4 regions of the Sporosarcina sp. OR05 genome follow, and region 2 is predicted to be linked to each of the others. Evidence: riboswitches for the same ligand, from Rfam matches in the RefSeq annotation. Region 2 holds a riboswitch; each other region holds the start of a gene.
The links. A riboswitch is a leader RNA that binds a small molecule or an ion and turns the genes downstream of it on or off. The one in region 2 is predicted to bind thiamine pyrophosphate.
Positions count from the first base shown of each region.

Region 1: another riboswitch for thiamine pyrophosphate. It lies ahead of thiM (hydroxyethylthiazole kinase); the one in region 2 lies ahead of NRI27_RS07530 (3-oxoacyl-ACP reductase).
Region 3: another riboswitch for thiamine pyrophosphate. It lies ahead of tenA (thiaminase II); the one in region 2 lies ahead of NRI27_RS07530 (3-oxoacyl-ACP reductase).
Region 4: another riboswitch for thiamine pyrophosphate. It lies ahead of thiT (energy-coupled thiamine transporter ThiT); the one in region 2 lies ahead of NRI27_RS07530 (3-oxoacyl-ACP reductase).

Region 1 covers NZ_JANKJL010000004.1:56,417-61,512, forward strand. The annotation lists gene NRI27_RS08725 (histidine phosphatase family protein) at 1-403, shown strand, start outside; gene thiW (energy coupling factor transporter S component ThiW) at 693-1,199, opposite strand; gene thiE (thiamine phosphate synthase) at 1,196-1,816, opposite strand; gene thiD (bifunctional hydroxymethylpyrimidine kinase/phosphomethylpyrimidine kinase) at 1,842-2,672, opposite strand; gene thiM (hydroxyethylthiazole kinase) at 2,669-3,427, opposite strand; TPP riboswitch at 3,505-3,723, opposite strand; gene NRI27_RS08750 (DUF3238 domain-containing protein) at 3,972-5,096, shown strand, end outside.
Region 2 covers NZ_JANKJL010000003.1:98,000-103,095, forward strand. The annotation lists gene NRI27_RS07510 (hypothetical protein) at 1-201, shown strand, start outside; gene NRI27_RS07515 (hypothetical protein) at 545-757, opposite strand; gene NRI27_RS07520 (hypothetical protein) at 1,005-1,358, shown strand; gene NRI27_RS07525 (hypothetical protein) at 1,814-1,963, shown strand; TPP riboswitch at 2,492-2,592, shown strand; gene NRI27_RS07530 (3-oxoacyl-ACP reductase) at 2,727-3,479, shown strand; gene NRI27_RS07535 (LLM class flavin-dependent oxidoreductase) at 3,498-4,814, shown strand.
Region 3 covers NZ_JANKJL010000005.1:72,783-77,878, forward strand. The annotation lists gene NRI27_RS09945 (MDR family MFS transporter) at 1-304, opposite strand, end outside; gene NRI27_RS09950 (D-glycero-alpha-D-manno-heptose-1,7-bisphosphate 7-phosphatase) at 501-1,025, shown strand; gene NRI27_RS09955 (nuclear transport factor 2 family protein) at 1,197-1,565, shown strand; gene NRI27_RS09960 (DMT family transporter) at 1,633-2,517, opposite strand; TPP riboswitch at 2,739-2,846, shown strand; gene tenA (thiaminase II) at 2,945-3,628, shown strand; gene NRI27_RS09970 (YuzC family spore coat inner layer protein) at 3,914-4,231, shown strand; gene NRI27_RS09975 (EAL domain-containing protein) at 4,525-5,096, opposite strand, start outside.
Region 4 covers NZ_JANKJL010000014.1:49,936-55,031, reverse strand. The annotation lists gene NRI27_RS15720 (GNAT family N-acetyltransferase) at 1-170, opposite strand, end outside; gene NRI27_RS15715 (M3 family oligoendopeptidase) at 178-1,980, opposite strand; gene NRI27_RS15710 (tryptophan-rich sensory protein) at 2,140-2,874, shown strand; gene thiT (energy-coupled thiamine transporter ThiT) at 2,908-3,465, opposite strand; TPP riboswitch at 3,635-3,735, opposite strand; gene NRI27_RS15700 (magnetosome magnetite crystal formation protein family) at 3,824-4,165, shown strand; gene map (type I methionyl aminopeptidase) at 4,262-5,008, shown strand.

The sequences.
Region 1 (5,096 bases), on a different contig from region 2:
AGCAGAGCGGAAAGGATTGTACTTCGAAGAGGATAGTCGATTGGCGGAACGGACGTTAAGTTCGTATGATTTTGAGGATTGGTTGTTGAAATTAGAGGATTCATTTCTCGATGTCCATTTGAAATATGAAGGTGGCGAGTCATCACACGAAGCGATGGAGCGTGTATGTAATGTGGTCGAAGAGTTGCCAGATGGCTCCAAAACGGTGCTCGTTACACATGGAAATCTGATGACGCTCCTCTTAAGATGTTATGACGAACACGTCGGTTTTGCAGAATGGCAGGCACTGACAAATCCCGATGTGTACCGGGTGCATGTAACTGAAGCGGGTGCAAACGTAGAGCGAATTTGGCGGGAGGAACTTCTAGAAGAGTCTCATTCATCCGACCATGTTTTTGAATGAAATGAACGCATCAAAAAGAGAGTCGTCGAAGTTACATACTTGCCGACCGTACAACTGGATACCATCCCTCTAGCTACCATTGTTGGCGATAATAGCTTCCCTAAAATCATATACCGCTCCTAGCCTAATCGCTGGAGCGGTTTTTACGACTCAAAAAGTTATGGATTGAATAGACTTGCTTATCAATCGAGTTCACAAAGTTATCGATCGGATAACCAAAGTTATCACCATATCGAGACTTTCGAACCACGCTCACACTTGAACTAACTTCCTCTGACCAAACGTATTCTTACAATCGCCCACCGACACTTTCGATTTTATGCCACGCTGAAGTTTGCTGCAGCCGGACAACAAGAATTAGCCCAAGCGCCGCGCCACTCACCGTTGAAACCAAAAATGGGGGAACGAAAAAGAAGGCAGTGACCGTTGTACCCATTAAAATCTTCGCATAAGGTACTGCCAAAAGTGACGCAATCACGCCTGTACCAATCACTTCACCAATCCCAGCGAGCCACGCTTTACCAAACTGTTTATAAAATAGACCTGCCAATAACGCACCGATCATGCCACCGGGGAATGCGAGTAATGACCCTGTGCCAGTCAATACTCGAATAAGTCCCGTCAAAAATGCAATAACAACTGCGGGAATCGGTCCTAACAAGATGGCTGCAACTACGTTTACAGCATGCTGGACTGGATACGCGCGTGCTATGCCTGCGGGGAATGAAACGAATGTCGAGCCGGCAACTGCTATTGCAACAAACATCGTCATGATAACCATTTTTCGCGTGTTCATAAAGGAACCCCTTCTTTCTCTATAGATTCAGCAAACGCTTTAGTCGCCGCATAGACATCCGTTGCTCCAGCAATTGCTGAAATGACCGAAACCCCGTTTGCGCCCGCAGCAAACACAGGTGCAAAATTATCGACAGTAATGCCGCCGATGCCGACAATCGGTAAATCAGGATAAACAGACCTTGTCGTCTGAATGAACTGTGTGCCAGCTACCGGTTTTGCGTCCGGTTTTGAAGTAGTCGTGTAGACAGGTCCCATTCCGATGTAATCAGCACCCGCTTCAATTGCGGCTAGCACTTCATCCGACGTATGTGCAGACACGCCGAGTATTTTCCCAGTGCCAAGCCGTTTTCGAACAATCGCTGCCTGTTCATCTTCTTGCCCAACATGTACCCCGTCTGCATCAAGTGCTAAAGCAAGGTCCACATCATCGTTCACGATGAACGGAACACCATATTCCTTGCACAACTCTTGGCATTGTCGAGCAAATTCCAGCAATGCTTCGCCTCTTTTCGCACCCGGCCCTTTTTCTCGTAACTGAAAGCAAGTAATGCCGCCACGCAAAGCGCACTCGAGCACATGTAGAGGGTCCTGCGTTCCTGTATTCGTCGAACCCATTATGAAATATAGTGCCAGTTGCTCTTTATTCAATTATGACAACCTCCTTTGCATCCTGCTTCAATCGATTATATGCCCAGTGATTCGTTGGCCCGTGACCTCCGCCTAATTGTAAGCCATCCGATATGGCCGCTTGAATAAATACCTTCGCTTCACGCACTGCTTCCTGCAAACTTTTTCCTTGCGAAATGAATGCAGTAATTGCGGCAGAAAACGTGCAACCCGTACCATGCGTATCTTTTGTAGCAATCCGTTCTGATTTTATCGTGAATGAATAGCCGTCTGCCCCGAAGAAAAAGTCTTCCGCAAACTGCGCATCATTGCTATGTCCTCCTTTTAAAATGACCGCTTTTGCCCCTGAACTAAGAATCCGGTTCGCTGCTTCTTCGTAATCAGCTGTCGACTGAATCGTCATATCCGCAAGCACTTCCGCTTCCGGAATATTTGGCGTGACGAGAGTAGCAAGAGGAAGTAAATGTGCTTTCAAAGCAGTAACGGCTTCATCTTTAAGTAAAGATGCGCCACCTTTTGCGATCATCACTGGATCAATCACGAGGGGTGGGCAGCCATTGTTCCTTAATGAAACTGCTACCGCCTCAATAATGTCGGCTGAAAATAGCATCCCTGTCTTCACGGCTCCTACTGAAAAATCGTCCAGCACAGCTTGTATTTGAGCAGTTACACCTGCCGCCTCAATCGGGTAGACACCGTGTACGCCTAACGTATTTTGTGCAGTAACAGCCGTTAACGCGGACGTTCCGAATACACCAAGCTCTTGGAACGTCTTCAAATCCGCCTGTATACCAGCCCCCCCGCCACTATCTGAACCTGCAATCGTCAAAGCTACTGAAGTCATAGCAAATCCTCCTCTGTTATTGCATAAAGTGCGTTCAATAAATTCACAGCAAAGTCTCCTGGTCCAGTAGATAGTGCCGCTGCCTGTTCACCTGCTCTTTTATAAATAGCCAAAGCGTTTTCCGCTGCTTCCAACTTGTGATCGTCTGCCACTGCAACAAATGCAGCAACGACCGCACTTAACAGGCAACCTACGCCTGTGACACGTGTCATAAGTGAATGGCCCCCAGCAATTCGCACGACCTTTTTGCCGTCTGTAACAAGATCCTCAACACCGGTCACTGCAACAAGACAGCTGTATCGCGTCGCCACTTCAAGCGCGAGCTGTTCCAAATCTGCCTCTCCATCTCCTGCATCAACCCCTTTTGCTTGCCAATCAATTCCTGCAATTGCTGCAAGTTCCCCAGCGTTGCAACGAATAAGGGATACAGGCACTTTCTCTAAAATCGATAGGACAGCGGCTTTTCGGAATGAGGTCGCTCCAGCACCGACTGGATCGAGGATGACCGGAATGCCATTAGCCGCCGCACGCTCCCCAGCAAGGCACATCGCCTCAACACTGACCGCTTTAAGCGTACCGATATTCAATACGACAGCTGATGAAACAGCCGCCATATCCGCTGCTTCTTCAACCGCATCCGCCATGACAGGGGAAGCTCCTAGTGCAAGCAAGCCATTCGCTTGGAAATTCGCAACAACAATATTCGTAATGCAATGAATCAACGGTTTTTCGTCTCGTAGTTTTTGTAAATACATCGTCAACATACCTCCATATATGCAAAAAAGCCGCTCCTGACAGGGCGTCAAGAAGCGGCTTGCAAATTCAATGGATAGAAGTTGCGCACCCACTTCCCTCCGCTGGTATCAACCAGATCAGGTTCAAAGGGTCCGCGTATTCATACACGTCTCAGCCTAGCGCATTGCATGTTTCATTTGCTATCAGCTCTGTCCGGTATCTAATGTTTCACCATGATATACGCATAGTGAACATGAAATCGGTACGAGTGTTTTGCAAATTTACACACGTGCATAAGGCACCCCTAGTGGCAATTTTACGATTTGTTTTCAAAATTACTATAACATAGTTTCACAGATTCGCAAGAAGGGCAAGGAAATAGTAATGGGTACATTCAAGCATGTTGATGCATATAAGCATACGCCATGTACGCGGATAGTGACTGGGACGCACAATCGTTAATGGAAAGATCGTTCACTTTCGCATAAGCTGTTCAATTGATTGGTACGTTATGTTTAGCGATGTTGAAAGTTCCCCAAAATAGAGGAAAAGGGAGGCGCAAACATGTTATTTGAAATACAGTCTGTAAAGCATGAACATGATTTGATTTCATTCACATGGAATGATGTCGGAGGTTTTTACAACGTGTATAAAGATGGTGAACATGTCTATGAAGGAACCGTGCCGGAATTTCAAGACGGGGATTTCAAACATGGTAAATTCTATCATTACATGGTAGAACGTGTTGAGGATAATCAAGTCGTCGATGTCATTGCATTGCAAACGTCTGCTTTTGCTGAAGAAAAGAACGTCGAGAATCCCTTGCAATCTCTTGTCATGACGACAATCGTAGCGAAAACGCAAATCGCCTTGTCATGGGAAGGTATGAAGGACATAGAAGAATACGGCATTTATCGGAATGGAAAATTTGTAAAGATGGTCAACACAAATTGGTACATCGACCGGGATATTGACATGGACGAATCATACGACTATATGATTCGAGCAAGACGTCCGCTTGAAAAATCAGAGGAGCGTTTGACATCCGTTAAATCGGTTTTGTCTAATGTGTTTGGTTCGCTGCATCCCAATTCATCACGTAAGGAAGCTGCTATTGAAACATTTTCGACCGTCAAGTGGATCGGCAAGCCGCGAGAGCTTTTACAGCCAGTGAATGAAAGGGAAAAGACGTTGCATCCTATAGATCGATGGAAATTACGTTATACAACGTTTCTTGCAGAGGAATGGGTACGGAATCCAAATTTGTTGTCACCCAATCATTATTTCAAAGGAGACGCCCGTGACTTTGATCCGAATGGCGATGGTTTTCGTACGCGTGTCGATATTGAGCTCGCGTACGATGAAAAAGGTGAACCGCTGACGTTTACAAAAGAGGTAGGTCCGTCAATTGCATATGACCATTTAAAAAACTTCCGGGAAAAAGCACGAGCTTCTTCAGACGGGATTACGCTGCAACGCAAAGATCACAAAAAAGGAGAATCCGGATTTCTTCTCGAACATGCAGTAGGCAATCCATTGACAACAGCGCCACTCATTGACTATGAAGTGTCTGCAGTGTTTAAACGGCATGGAACGTTCGATATGTGCGGCTATTTTGACCCAGCACCCCATCATGAAATTTACTTGATGAAGGGGAGAGGGGAAGCGTGGAAGCCAGTGTTACAAGTT
Region 2 (5,096 bases):
TTTAAACGAATTGAATCGCTTATTCGGAAAATGGATTGGGCCCATTTCACAACGAAGGATCTGGCGATCCACTTGAACATGAGTGAGCGGAATGCCCAGCGGATCGTTTCCGATTTATGCAAAGTGGATTTAGCTGTATGCGTTGGGGAAGAATCACATTATTCGCGGGGAAGACCGGTGAAAGTGTACCAGTTGACATAATAAACGGCACAACATCCTAACATTTTGCGTAGAAATTGGTCATTTTTTTCACACTTAAAACAGGTGCCTGTGTAAGGCTGAATTCAGTTAATTCACTACAATTTCATATACATAAAATCTGGATGTTGTAGGTATCACGTTTCTTATGATTGCTTGTATAACCATTCAAATTGCTTGAATTAACGTGATTGTTTCTGGCACAGGCACCGTCAAAATTCAAAAAAAATCATTCCATCAAAATTGCCGAGGCTGCGTATTTTACAGTATGAGAGTCACGATGGTATTCCGATAGGGCGGGATAGGACACACACACGAAAAATCAATGCGGCGTCTTTGGACCCATTCATTCGGTTTTCGGATCGAAGAGCAGCAAGCTGCCGAACAGACCGACGCCGAATGTCACCATCCCGCCACAGATAAAGCCGAATCCGACCATCGTTGTTATGCTGGATATAGTGAAACCGCTTTCGAATACACCTAACGAAAAGATGATAAAGCCCAGAACAAGTTCGAGTGTTGCTAGTCGTTTCATAAAATATAGGAAATTAATTTGCATCATGATTCCTCCATACTCGTTCACCGTTTTGACATATTTTCAGTATACGCGTGAAATGATTGTCTTGTAAATGTATTTTGATAATTTTTTAAAAACCGGTGCCCACTAGCGTTGCACCACAGTAAAAAAATAGATGATTTATATAAAAAATAGAATAAAAGACTTGAAGAACGACAAAAAAACTCCTAATGTAGGTAAGGAAGCGACGACTAAATCAGTTCCCTTACACTACAAAAAGGAGTAAGCCATGAAAAGTGTAAACCCTAATTTAGTCTTTCGTCAACTCTTATCCAATTTACCAGATAGTATTTTAGCTTGTCCTTTAATGAATGGTACGAATAAAATTACTGACTTCTCAATCGTAAAACTCTTTATTATGGCGAATGTTGCACAATGGCATAGTCATCGGGACATTGAAGCAGGAATCCAGTCAGACGAGGCATTTAAGAAAGAGCTTGGAATTGATTTTATCAGCTATTCTACAATTAGCCGTCGTCTGAATGGATTTAAAACAGGTGCCTGTGCAAGGTTGAATTCAGTTAATTCACTACAATTGCATATACATAAAATCTGGATGTTGTATGTATCACGTTTCTTATGATTGCTTGTATAACCATTCAAATTACTTGAATTAACGTGATTGTTTCTGGCACAGGCACCGTCAAAAGTATTAGTATTAAAGTATAAGGCAGTGGTGGCGGGAAAAGTACTCTATAAATGAGAATCAGATGATGGTATACTATAAGTAGAGAATAAGATGTGAATCAAATTAATCCGATAGAGAGCGCGTATAGGAGAAGGGCAGCCACTGCTGCTCTTCTTTTTTCGGCCAACTTTGTTCTTAAAAACGGGTACCTGTGTCAGGTTAAATTTAGTTAATTCATGACAATTGTGTATACAAGAATGTCGTGGTTGTAGTGTTTATTAGTAAAGTTCCTACACCTGCAATCAGTACGCGAATAAAGGTAAATGGTATACTACATTTAAATAATGCGCATTCTATTTGATGAATAGATTCTCTTTTAAAGTCGTGAAAAGAAAAAGTAGGTGAACAAAGTGGGAAAATATCAATTGGATTATAAAGGTCAATCGGCTGTGACTAAATATCATGAAAAAAACAAGCCTGTTAAGTTTGATAAAAAGCAGCATCTTGAAAAGTTACGTACAGAGTATTTGAATAAAAAGCAAAAACAAACAGATCAATAATTGGAGCGAAAGAGGCTGGGACATAACATAAAAAAACTGCATTATGGCTAATTCGCCTTTTAATGCAGTTTTTAATATTTTTCCAGTGTTTCTTTTCAAATTCTTTAGTGAGTCGGAGCGGAAAAAGGCCGACTCCTGCGGGATTGTAGCGCGAATGTTGAGACCCCGCAGGGAAAGCCGTTACGCAGAACGGCTTTTGCGAGCAAAAGCGTAGCGTTGGGAGCAAGGATGCCTTAATTTCCGCAAAGTACGCAGAAATACGGCAAATCGAACTCTTCGTTGTTCGATTGGCTCAAGCGCGCCCCGCGGAAAGCGTGCCTTTGGAGCGCAGAGGAACGGTCTATTTAGAGTTTTGTCCCAGCGTCTTTATTTGAGCTCCTTTATTGAATGACCGTTTGGAAGGACAACATATTAGGTAATAAATGGTCCGGTTGTAATGGATCATACAGTATGATATGGTTTAAGATGAAAACCCATAAGAATAGTAGAAATGGCAGCAATCGTTTTACAAAACCTTAAAAACTTAATAGGATGCACTAGGGGTGTTATTTAACTGAGATGAGTAGAAACTCAAACCCTTTGAACCTGATCTAGTTGATGCTAGCGTAGGAAAGTGTGAACATTCATACATATGAAGAGGGATGACTCTGTCTTTTTCTTAGTGTGTCATATTTGTTTTACGCAACTTTCCTTTTGGAAGGTTGCGTATTTTTTTTAGCTGTCATTTGCCTATTCAACTATTACATGTTTAGGAGCTGTTGAAATGACAAAGGTCGTGTTGGTAACAGGAAGTAGTCAAGGATTAGGGGCAACGATCGCAAGGACATTGGCAAGCCAAGGATTTCGGGTCGTCATTAATTACAATAAAAGCAAAGAGGCAGCCGACAAGATGGCTTTTGAGATTGGAAAAGATCATGCGATTGCGATTCAAGCGGATGTCACCAATCGTGCAGAAGTAGAGCGCATGGTGGAAAAGGCAACGGCATACTTCGGGCAAATTGATGTGGTCGTCAATAATGCATTAATCGATTTCAAATTTGATCCAGTCAAGCAGAAGCCGTTTAGTGAACTATCTTGGGAAGATTATCAGGGACAGTTGGATGGGACGTTAAAAGCAGCATTTAACGTCATTCAAAGTGTCATTCCTCAATTTATTGAACGACAAAATGGAAGTATTATCAATATCGGAACAAATCTGTTTCAGAATCCTGTCGTTCCTTATCATGAATACACGACAGCGAAAGCCGGATTGATCGGTTTTACACGCAATATCGCTGCCGAGTTAGGGGCATACGGTATAAAAGCGAATGTCGTTTCAGGGGGCTTATTGAAAACAACGAATGCGAGTGCTGTTACAACGCCGGAAGTATTTGAATTAATTGCGAACGCTACGCCGTTGAAAAAAGTGACAACCCCTCAAGACGTTGCAAATATGGTAGCTTTTTTGTCTTCATACCATGCGAGCGGCATTACAGGGCAGAATTATACAGTCGATGGCGGCTTAACAATGAATTGACAAATGGGGGTGTGGAGAGTGACTGAACAAAAAGGGAAACAATTGAACTTAGGTGTTTTGCTGTATGGGTGCGGGCACCACCAAGCTGCTTGGCTCATGCCTGACTCAAGTGTTGAACGCATTGGTGAGATTTCCTATTATCAAGACTTGGCCAAGTTGGCGGAAAGGGGCTTGCTTGACGTCGTATTCTTTGCGGATAATCAATCTTTTGCAGGAAAGAGTTCCAGTGAATTGCCGGCATTTTGGTTTGATCCGCTCATCAATTTAACAGCCATCTCCCAAGTGACAGACCATGTCGGGTTAGTTCCGACGATTTCAAGCACTTTTTCCAATCCGTTTACAGCTTCCCGCCAGCTTTTGAGTTTAGACCATATTACTAAAGGTCGTGTAGGTTGGAATCTTGTTACGTCAATGACTGATGTTGAGGCGCAAAATCATAACATGGATCAACTGCCCTCGCATGATGAACGGTATGAAAAGGCAGATGAATTTGCTGTGTTAATGAATAAATTATTTCTTTCATGGGACAGTGAAGCATTTTTGCATCAACGTGAAGAGAAGAAGTTGATTAATCCTGCAAATATCTCGCCATTCCATCATGAAGGCACCTATTTTAAAGTGTGTGGACCGTCCACTACGCCGAAAAGCCCTCAAGGTAAACCGGTGGCGATGCAGGCAGGGGCGTCCAAACAAGGCATTGCATTAGCCGCAAAACATGCTGATGCCGTTTACTCAGTGTCATGGAATCTTAAGCAAGCCAAAAGATTTCGAGACAAACTAAATGAGCAAGTGAGACAAAGCGCGAACAACAGACATATTAAAGTGTTTCCGGGCTTAGTCACCTATGTGGGAGAGAGCCGTGAAGAGGCTTTTGCCAAGAAAGCCGCAATAGATGTGAAACTTCCTATTGAAACAGCTCTAAAACAGCTGAGTATGTTTATCCGGCAAGACTGCTCCGATTGGGCATTGGATGAAAAGGTTCCTCCATTGCCGCCTGTCGAAGAATTTACTGGGCCAGTCGGCCGGTACGAGACGATACTGGAAATTATTCATGATACCAACCCGACAGTAAGGGAGCTGTTGGGGTATCTGAATGCTGGTGGGGGACATTTCACGCTCATCGGCACACCGGAAGAGATTGTCGATCAGATGGAGCTTTGGTTTAAAGAAGGGGTGGCCGATGGATTTAATCTTATGCCGCCGACATTGCCCGGTAGTTTAGAAGACTTTGTTGAATTAATCGTGCCGGAGTTGCAAAAGAGAGGTATTTACAAAAACGATTATGAAGGTCATACGTTACGTGAATATTTAGGGCTTGAAAACAGGTGCTTGTGATAGCGTGAATTCAGTCAATTCACTACGATTGCGTAAATGTAAATTCAGAATATTGTAGGTGTACTGTATGTTATGCTTGCTTGTATACCCATTCAAAGTGCTTGTCTCTGTCACAAGCACCGTCAAAATTGGAGGAATGCAACACATTTTGGTCTCTTTTGTCAGTTCCCTTGAGGAAATCATTGCATCCCCTTGTTAACCCATAATCACGCCCGTCGTGTCCGTTTTTGCTTCCATCAATACGATATGATGGATGTCTTCTTTCATTATAATAAGTCTCCA
Region 3 (5,096 bases), on a different contig from region 2:
AGCTCGGTGCAATGGCAGCGATAACGGTACCTGCAGCAAAGATACTCATCGCTGTTAAAAATAGCTTACGTGTCGTAAACTTTCCGATTAAAAAAGCAGTCACAGGAATCATAATGCCATTGACGAGCATGAAAATAGATTGTAACCATTGGACAGTACTTTCTGACACGTTAAGATCTCTCATAATCGGCGGCAATGCAGTTGCCAAAAGCGTTTGATTTAATATCGTAATGAATGCACCCGATAATAAGACGGCTAACAAAGGAATGCTCTTTTTGAAATCGAATGCTTGAGTGTTCTCCATAATTGATAAGCCACCTAACAATTTTTTCTTTTGCTTCTTCCGTAGTAGACGTAATTTTACTAGACCTCCATGTGGTTGTCTATTTATGTGGCAGTTTAGTCACTACAGGTACTATAAACACCTTTGAGTCTAAATACGTTTTTCGAACCAAGTATTGGGCATGCTTGAAGTAATACAAATGAAGGTGAGTGATAGGGTGAACAAAGCTGTATTCCTGGACCGTGATGGGGTTATCAATGAAGTGTTGACAGATCGTGTGAAATTCGTGAATCGCTCAGACAAAATGTATTTTTTGCCAGGTGTAGCCGAGGCTATACGACTTTTCAATCAAACATTTGACTATGTGTTTGTTGTCACCAATCAAGGAGGCGTTGGTCTTGGTTTTATGAAAGAGGCACAATTGCAGGCAATTCATAGCGATATGATTACGTCATTGCAAAAAGAAGGGGCACTCATTCAAGAGGTAGTCTATTGTCCACATAAACCAAAATCAGGTTGTGCATGTAGAAAACCGAACAGTAAGCTCATTGAGGACTTAGCTCGAAAATATGATGTGGATGTAAAGTCCTCTTACATGGTAGGTGATACGGATACAGATATTATTGCTGGAAAGAAAGCCGGGACTAAAACGGTGTTCATTGGTAAAAGCGATCCTTTGGCAGACGCAGTATACCCGGATTTATTACAAGCAGCTCACTGGATTGTTGACGATGCTACTTAATAACGTATCATTACGCAAACATAAAAGTATGGGTACTGATAAAATGCCTATTGGGTGGAGTTAAACTCCTACTGACTATTTAACAGTAAAGGGAGGAGTTTCGCAGTTGTTGTTGAATGTTTATACATGTGTGGTACACAAATCATGACGTGTATAGAGAGGATGTATATTATGTCACAAAAAGAGCTAGCAGTGACCTTTCTCCAACAAATTGTTAGCGGAAAGATTAAAGAAGCATTTGACGATGCAATTCACACCGAGTTTATTCATCATAATGCCTATTTTGAGGCCGGCGCGCAGTCATTAATGAAAGCAATGATGGACAATGCTGAGTTAAGTCCAAACAAACAATGGACGGTTGTCCAAGTAATTGAAGAAGAAGATCGAGTCGTGATTCATTCACATATACAACAGAATACCGATGATCTTGGTGTAGCTGTAGTACATATTTTCCGATTTCAAGAAGGAAAGATTATCGAAACGTGGGATGTCGGCCAATCCGTTGTAAGTAATTCACCGAATGAACAGGGCATGTTTTAATTGTAATTAGAAAAGGAATCAAGCGATAACAGTTGCTCGATTCCTTTTGCTTTTGTTTACACCTCATTTAATCTTTAGGCGTCACTAGTTTTTCTCTCGCAGCGTCACCTTCTTTACCTCTTAGAAACATATAGAAAGACGCACCGAAAATGATGATATATCCGATGATGCTATAGACATCCGGTAGTTGTCCGAGAAAAGCAAAACCAAATAAAGCGGTGAAAACGACAGTAAAATAGTTGAATACGGAAATTTCTTTTGCTGGGGCAAATTTGTAAGCTAATGTAATGCCAAATTGGCCGATTGTAGCGGCTAGTCCAGCGAGTAATAGATATGCAGTCTGCTGCCAGGTCATGGGCTCATAATGATAAATTACGAAAGGCAACAAGATGATTGTCGTGAAACCTGAGAAGTAAAATACGACCGTGTAAAACTGCTCTCGATTGCCTAGTGCTCGTAATACGGTGTACGCTCCTCCGGCGAATATAGCGGAAAGAATGCCCGCTGCATAGGGCACGATATCAAGCGAGAATGAGGGCTTAATAATAAACAACGTACCGAGAAAGGCGACAAGTATGCTATACACTTGAAATGGTTTCACGCGTTCTTGTAAGAAGATAGCGGCAAAAACGATCGTGAAAAATGGGCTCATTTTGTTCAACATATCTGCATCCGCTAACACAAGATGATCGATTGCATAAAAGAGTAAGATAATCCCAATTGCACCTAAAACTGAACGTAATAATAGCAATGGTTGGTTCTCACGTTTCCCTATTAGTCTTTCTTTAAAATGTAGGACGAAGAATAGCGATATGAACATTGATACGCCATTTCTGAAAATGGTTTTTTGTAAAGTTGGTACATCACCTGACAGCTTGACGAACAATGTCATAAGAGAAAAGCCGAATGCGGATGCCAATAATAGTAGAATACCTTTGTTTTGGTTTGTCATAAGAAGCCTCCGGTATTTGAATACATACGAATTGTATGTTACCACAATCCATTCTTCAAGAGCAGGTACATGCTTCATTTGCTTCGAGTTGACGATTTCATCACACCAACGTGAATGTAAAGGGAAGAGGAACTCAGTGATTGTTGAAAAAAAAGTCAGACCATTCCCCTGACTTGTCAAACTCTTTATCTATGTTATAGTGAAGTTGAAAACTAAAAAGAGTTAACCACTGGGGGAGTCTTTGTGAAAGACTGAGACGTGTATGAATATGCGGACCCTTAGAACCTGATCTGGCTCATACCAGCGTAGGGAAGTGGACCGCACGTCTTCCATGGTTATTCTACGCCGATTTGCGAGCCGCTTTTTCAACGTATGTGTTGAGGGAGCGGTTTTTTGGTTTTCTACAAAAACTAGAGGAGTGGGTAAGATGACGTTGTGTAAAGAGTTACGAGTAGAGTGTGACGCAATTTTTGAAGCCAATTTCAATCATCCGTTTATTGAGGAGCTTGCTACAGGCACATTATCGGAAGATATTTTCAAAGAGTACATCCTTCAAGATTCCTATTATTTACAGCATTACGCAAAGGTACATGCATTAGCAGCCGCACAAGCAACAGATATGCACACCGTAAGACGGTTTGCACAGCATGCAGAAGGGACATGTGGAGCTGAAATCGATCTACATGAAAGTTATTTCAGCTTATTGCGCGTGACAGAACAGGATTTAGCACAATTCAAACCAGCACCAACTGCTTATGCCTATACTTCCCACCTCTATAGAGCTGCAATGGAAGGGGATTTAGCTGCAACATTAGCCGCATTATTACCATGCTATTGGGTCTATTATGAGATTGGCGAACGGTTAAAAGAGGCAACTCCGAATCATCCGATTTACGACAAATGGATTGCGATGTATAGCTCTGAGTGGTTTGAACAATCCACGAACGAACAGATTGAACGACTAAACGAACTCACAAAAGATTTAACTCAAAAACGTCGTGCGGAAATTAAAGCACATTTCATAAAAAGCTGTCACTATGAATTACAGTTTTGGGAGATGGCCTATACAAAGCAAAATTGGGATTTAGAGAAAGTGGAATTGCAAGTGTAGACAGTCGATTTTGCCAATCCTTTTCGGACGATTGTTCACTAGCTGGAAAACTTTTAGTCCTTGTACACTTACTTAGATAGGTAATGAAAGGGAGAGACGATACGACTGGATCTTCTCCCTTTCATTCTCTACGAATCAGCACAATGGAATTTGCGCTACATATACTGTAAGAACCGCGAAAAGGAGGAAAGGAAGCTGTATTATTGGTATCATCCTTATTTCGTTCATATCGCTTATCCCCAACTGCAACAAGTTGCCCATTCGACCTTAGAGGCAAACAACTTGATGGGAATCCCGAACGATTCAAATCCTTATCCGCCTGTCGATCCTACACGATTGCACCAGTCGGCAACGTATTCCATGGAGTTAACAAAGCACGCAAACCAACTTGTTACTAAAATTTCTCAGTCAACCACATTTGCAAAGGAACTCATGACGGCTGCACAAAAATCTGATCAGCGTAAAGTTGACGAAATGATTGCGTCAGTTGGAATTCCTTCGAAAGTGACTACAAAGTACACGCCGAGTGGAATCCGATTCGTACTCCATAAAGAAGTCGATGGCGCTGTTTGTTGCGAAGTATCAATGATTCTTAATTGGTAGGCATATGAAAAAGAATAAGGAGGCTGGGACAAAACTCTAAATAGACCGTTCCTCTGCGCTCCAAAAGGCACGCTTTCCGCGGGGCGCGCTTGAGCCTCCTCGTCCGCTGCGCTTCCTGCGGGGTCTCAACATTCGCGCTACAATCCCGCAGGAGTCGGCCTTTTTCCGCTCCGATTCACTCAAGAATTCGAAAAGAAACATTGGGAAAATATAAAAAAACTGCATGACGGTGAATTAGCCATAATGCAGCTTTTTTATGATATGTCCCAGCCTCGCTTTTTTGTTGCTTCAATTTACTGTATTGCATGAACCTGTTTGATAGGTGTTGCATCAGGTTTTCCGAATAAGTACCCTTGAAAAAGATCATAGCCCATTTCTTGCAAATAGCGTAAATCGCTAGCTTGCTCAATTCCTTCAGCAAGTGCAAGTGCGCCAACCTTATGTGCTAACCGCATCACATTTCTAGCGACTTTTTGCTTCTCGGCATCTACACTTACGCCATCAGCAAACTCTCTTGCAAGTTTGACGAAATCGGGTTGCATGCGAGCTAACAACTCCAAATCATTGAAACCAGTTCCTACATCATCTAGTGCATATTTTACTCCGTGCGTACGATAATAATCCAAGATGGACAGCAAGTGTGCCATATCATCGACTTTATCTGTCTCCACAACTTCAAATACGACATGCTCAGGACGAATGCCTGCTCGTTGAATTGCTGCAAACGTCGTCGCCAAACAATGTTCAGGCACATAAATGGAAGTTGGTATGAAATTGATGAAAATTAGTCTGTCTGCAACAGGTGCTGCATTTTTGATGGACTCCAATCTACATAGTCGATCAAGTGCAAACAAGCGATTGCGTT
Region 4 (5,096 bases), on a different contig from region 2:
GATTCCCTAATTTTATCCCTCTGAACTGAAACAGTATAATAACTCGCTTCGTGTCGCGGCTCAAATACTGTCCAATACGCTTTGTTCGCTATGAGGAGATCAGTAAAAGCCCTCGCATCTTCTTCTGTTAATATTCGCAAATAACAAGTGTGCCCTTCAAGCAAAATCAACGCTTCTTCACCTTTCTTTGGAAGCTATTTTCAAAAACTCCTCTACATCTTTTACACATAACGCGACTCCCTTCGCCCAGAAGTCTTCTTTCGTAATGTCTTCTCCTAAATGTTTCATCGCAAGATCCTCAACGGACATGACAGCTGTATCTCGAAGTAGATCGATATACTTCTTCTCAAATCCTTCCCCTTCAGTTAACGCTTTCGCATAAATGCTCAAAGAGAACAAATAACCGAACGTGTATGGGAAATTGTAAAACGGTGTTCCGGTAATATAAAAGTGCAGTTTGGAAGCCCAGAAATGAGGGTGGACCACGTCAAGCGCATCACCGTACGCTTCCTTTTGAGCTTCTTCAGTCAGCTCATTCAGCCGTGCAGCCGATACGACTCCTTCTTTTCGTTCCTCATAAAATCTTGTCTCAAATAAAAAGCGCGCATGTATATTCATAAAGAATGTAGCACTTCTTTTAATTTTATCCTCCAATAACGCAAGTTTTTCATCTTCTGTTTGCGCAGATTTAAGCGCGGCATCCGCCACAATCATTTCTGCAAAAGTCGAAGCCGTTTCAGCAACGCCCATTGCATATTGACGATTCAAATAATGGACTGGGCGCAATGCATAGGAGTGAAATGCATGACCGAGTTCATGTGCAAGTGTTGCGACGTTAGACATGGAACCACTGTATGTCATGAAGATCCTTGATTGCTGTGAAGCTGGCATACCGGTACAAAAGCCGCCTGGCCGTTTGTTTGGACGGTCTTCCGCCTCAATCCATCCTTCTTCAAACGCTTGTCTAGAAAATGCTTCGAGTTCAGGTCCAAACTTTCCGAAATGCGCTAATATGAAGGCAGCACCTTCCTGGTAGGACATTTTTGTCGTTTGAGAAGTGATCGGAGCATTTAAATCATACCAATTCATCTTTTCAGCGCCAATCATTTTCGCTTTTGTAGTTAAGTAATCGATGAATGGTTGTTTATTCGCTTGAATCGCTCCCCACATCGCGTCAAGCGTTTCTTGGCTCATTCGATTGCGCATGAGCGGTTCTTGTAGGACAGAATCCCATCCACGCTTGTTGTATACGGCTAAACGGAATCCTGCGAGGTGATTAAGAGCTGAAGCAAAGAAGTCTTCTTTTTCTTTCCATGCAGCTTCAAGTTTCTCGAATACTTCTTTCCGGACAGCAGCATCTGGATGAGACGCCAAGTTGTTAGCCTGTCCTACAGATAATTTCTTCGTCATACTATCAACAGTCATTTCAATTTCCATATCACCAACAAGTTGGTTATATAGCTGTCCCCATGCTTGGTAACCATCTACACTCAATGATGTAATAAGGCTCTCTTCAGCTTCAGAAAGTTGAAGTTGAACATTTTCCCGCCATTCATTTAAAACAAAAGTAAATTGGGAGAGCTCTTTCGTTTCCAACAACGCTCCCCATACATCTTCTTCCGTTTTTGCGATCGTTTGTTCAACCTTTAGTCGAACAGTCGAAAACCGAGCTTGGATTGTACTCACATCTGATTGAAGCAATAACGCTTGCTTGTCTTTTGTATTTGCTGCAACAAAACAGCCAATCACTGCAGATGCTTCTCTAAGATTAAGCGCTGTCGCTGTTATGCTTTCTAGTAAGTCATGTACTTCTTTTGCATCTTCTACTTTCGTTGGTACAGAAAATGCCTCAATACGGTTTTCAAGTGCGACAATTTGCGTTTTCACCTTTTCCAAATGTTCGTTTAGCTCAGGTGAATGGCTTCCCCCTTTAAAAAACACATCTAAATCCCATACTTCACTGTACAGTTTTGTCGTCATGTTCATCCCCCTCGTTGTTTGGAAAATTGCTATAAAAACCTGTATTAATTATAGCACGAATTTTCGGTATACGAAATATTTGATTTGTGACGGAAACTTCATACTTTCATTCGCATGTAGGGCTTTTCCTATGTATACTGTTCATGGGAGGATTTTATTATGTCTAGAATGATCTTGATGGCTCTTTCACTTCTGACGGTCATCGTTACGAATATAGCCGCTAGTTTTTTCACCCTCAATCATCAAACAACCGTTGAAATTGTTAACCGTTTGCCTGTGCTCTTTAATCCTGCAAATTATGTTTTTATTATATGGATTGTCATCTTCATTTTGTTGTTCATGTGGATAGTAAATTTCAATAAGATCACCGAGCAAATGAGCAACAAACATAAAAATCGAATCACTTTCCTGTTCGTAGTGAGCTGTGCGTTAAATACAATTTGGCTGTTCCTATGGCATTACAGCTTGTTCAACTGGGCAGTTATAACTGAACTCGCTCTTCTCGGTGTCGTACTTACCTATTATTTTACGTTTCCGAAGAAAGAAAATCGTTTGTATGGAAGAGTACCTTTTAGTATCCTTACGGGCTGGGTATTCATCTCCTCCATTTCTAACATCAGTTACACACTCATGTATCATGAATGGGAAGGTTTCGGTCTAAGCGATCCTTTATGGACAGTCTTTTACTTAACGATTTCCACTGCGTTCGCTTTACATTTTATGTACCATCACCGGGATTATGTGATGAATCTTGTTTTTGTTTGGACATTCATTGGCATTGCGATTCGAAACGGGATTGAAGAGTTGTTCATTACTTCTGCTGCACTCTTTTTGACTGCAGTCATCATTACATGCATGTTTCTTTTTTCAGGCAAAGGTGTACAAAAAAAATAGAGCAAAGTGCACACTACATGCACTTGCTCTATTTTAATTTCTTTGAATCAACCGTGGGGCGGATGTGAATAACAACACTGCTACAATTGCACATAACACTATGGAAGGAATCATATAAGAAGCATTGTATCCTAAAGAGTACAGCCAAGCCGGTTGGTCACCTGCATATTCCGCGAAGAACACCATTCCACCGATAAAATGTGCTAAAAAGCGCAATGATCCACCTAAAACGCTTCCTACAATAATGGCCGTTGCCATGGAACCTTTTTTACCTTCCGCTTTACTTTTCAGAAGCCATCTAAGTGTTACTGCCGCCAAACCGACAACCGTATACGCGATGAAATAATCCAACGCACCTTGTACAGGGTGAATAATGTAACCGCCGATGACTGCTTGGAGTAAACCGGAAATCAATCCCGTTAATAAACCTCCACTAAGGCCCCAACGGAATGCCATTAAGATAATTGGCAGCATCGATAAGGTGACGGAACCACCTTGAGGCATTTTAAATACTGTTAAGTTATCCAAAACAAATGACATTGCCCCTAATATTGCTACTTCCAATAAAAACTGCAAACGACTACGATCCAATTCGAATTCCTCCTCTTTTGTTTTCGGAGGGATACGGAAGAAAAGTCAACGTGTCAACAAAGACGTATGACCAGATTCTGTATTATACTTTACATAAAGCTCATCACTCACTAAACTTATGTAACAAAAAACGACATCCCGGATAGAACCGAGACATCGTATCGTATATGTCAGTTTCCATCCACATCCCTACGCAAGTATGAACTTACAGGTTCGAAGGGTCAGGACATCCGTCCAATCTCAGCCAAGTCGGCACCCCTTGTGGTCGTGTAATTCAATTGTCGTTACCATTGTATATGGTACAGTACATATAAGCAAGATGATTTTAAAAACTTCTTCTATTTATCAGGAGGTACACATGTCGAATAACAAAATCTTATCCGCCTTATGCTATTTCAGTATTTTCTTTTCCCCTCTTCTACTCCCCGCAATTGTCTTCTTCATTACGGACGATGCGGAAGTGAAAGGTCATGCAAAACGATCGCTCATTTCACATCTCGCACCTGTTGTATTGCTCATTGCAGGTTTTATATTGTTTACTTTTTCAATGGTTTCCTATGAGTCTCGATTAACGACGATGATGAATGGACAATTTGATTTCTGGGGGCTAGCCCCATTCTTATTCATGCTCATCTATGGCTTATTATTTTTAGTTGTTGTTATCTGGAATGTGTACCAAGGGGTTAAAGTGCTAAAATGACCGATAGTATTTTCAGCAAGCCCGCACCCCTCTTCACGAATGGAATTATGATATAGTAAAATGGAAAAGTACGTTTTGAGAAGGGACCTGTAAATAATGATTGTTAAAACAAATGAAGAAATTGAAGCGTTGAAAAAAATCGGACGAATGGTCGCTGAAATTCGCGAAGCGATGAAAGAAGCGGCCGTCCCTGGAATTTCAACAAAAGAACTTGACGAACTCGGTGGACGTCTATTTGCTGAGCGTGGTGCCGTTTCTGCCCCAATCGACCAATATGATTTCCCTGGCTATACATGTATTAGTGTCAACCATGAGGTAGCACACGGCATTCCAGGATCAACCGTTCTACAAGACGGAGATCTTGTCAATATTGATGTGTCTGGTTCATATGAAGGATTCTTTGCGGACACAGGCATTTCATTCGTCGTCGGTACACCTGACGAGAAAAAGCAAAAACTTTGTGACGTTGCCAAATTGGCATTTGATCGTGCAATGACAAAAGTGAAAGCCGGCTCAAAATTGAACCAGATCGGGAAAGCAGTCGAACGCGAAGCGAAAGAACACGGATTCGCCGTCATCCGGAATTTGACGGGCCACGGCATCGGTACTTCATTGCACGAAGAACCACAGCACATCCTCAACTATTATGACGCTTGGGATAAAACATTAATGGTCGATGGTATGGTATTGGCGGTAGAACCATTCGTATCCGAAAAAGCGGAAAACATAGTTGAATTAGGCGATGGATGGACATTTGTCACACCGGATAAATCCCTTGTCGCCCAAATTGAACATACGATTATCGTAACAAAAGACAAACCCATTATCTTGACACAACTGTAAAGAATTACAAAAGAGGCTGGGACAAATCTCTAAATAGACCGTTCCTCTGCGCTCCAAAAGGCACGCTTTCCGCGGGGCGCGCTTGAGC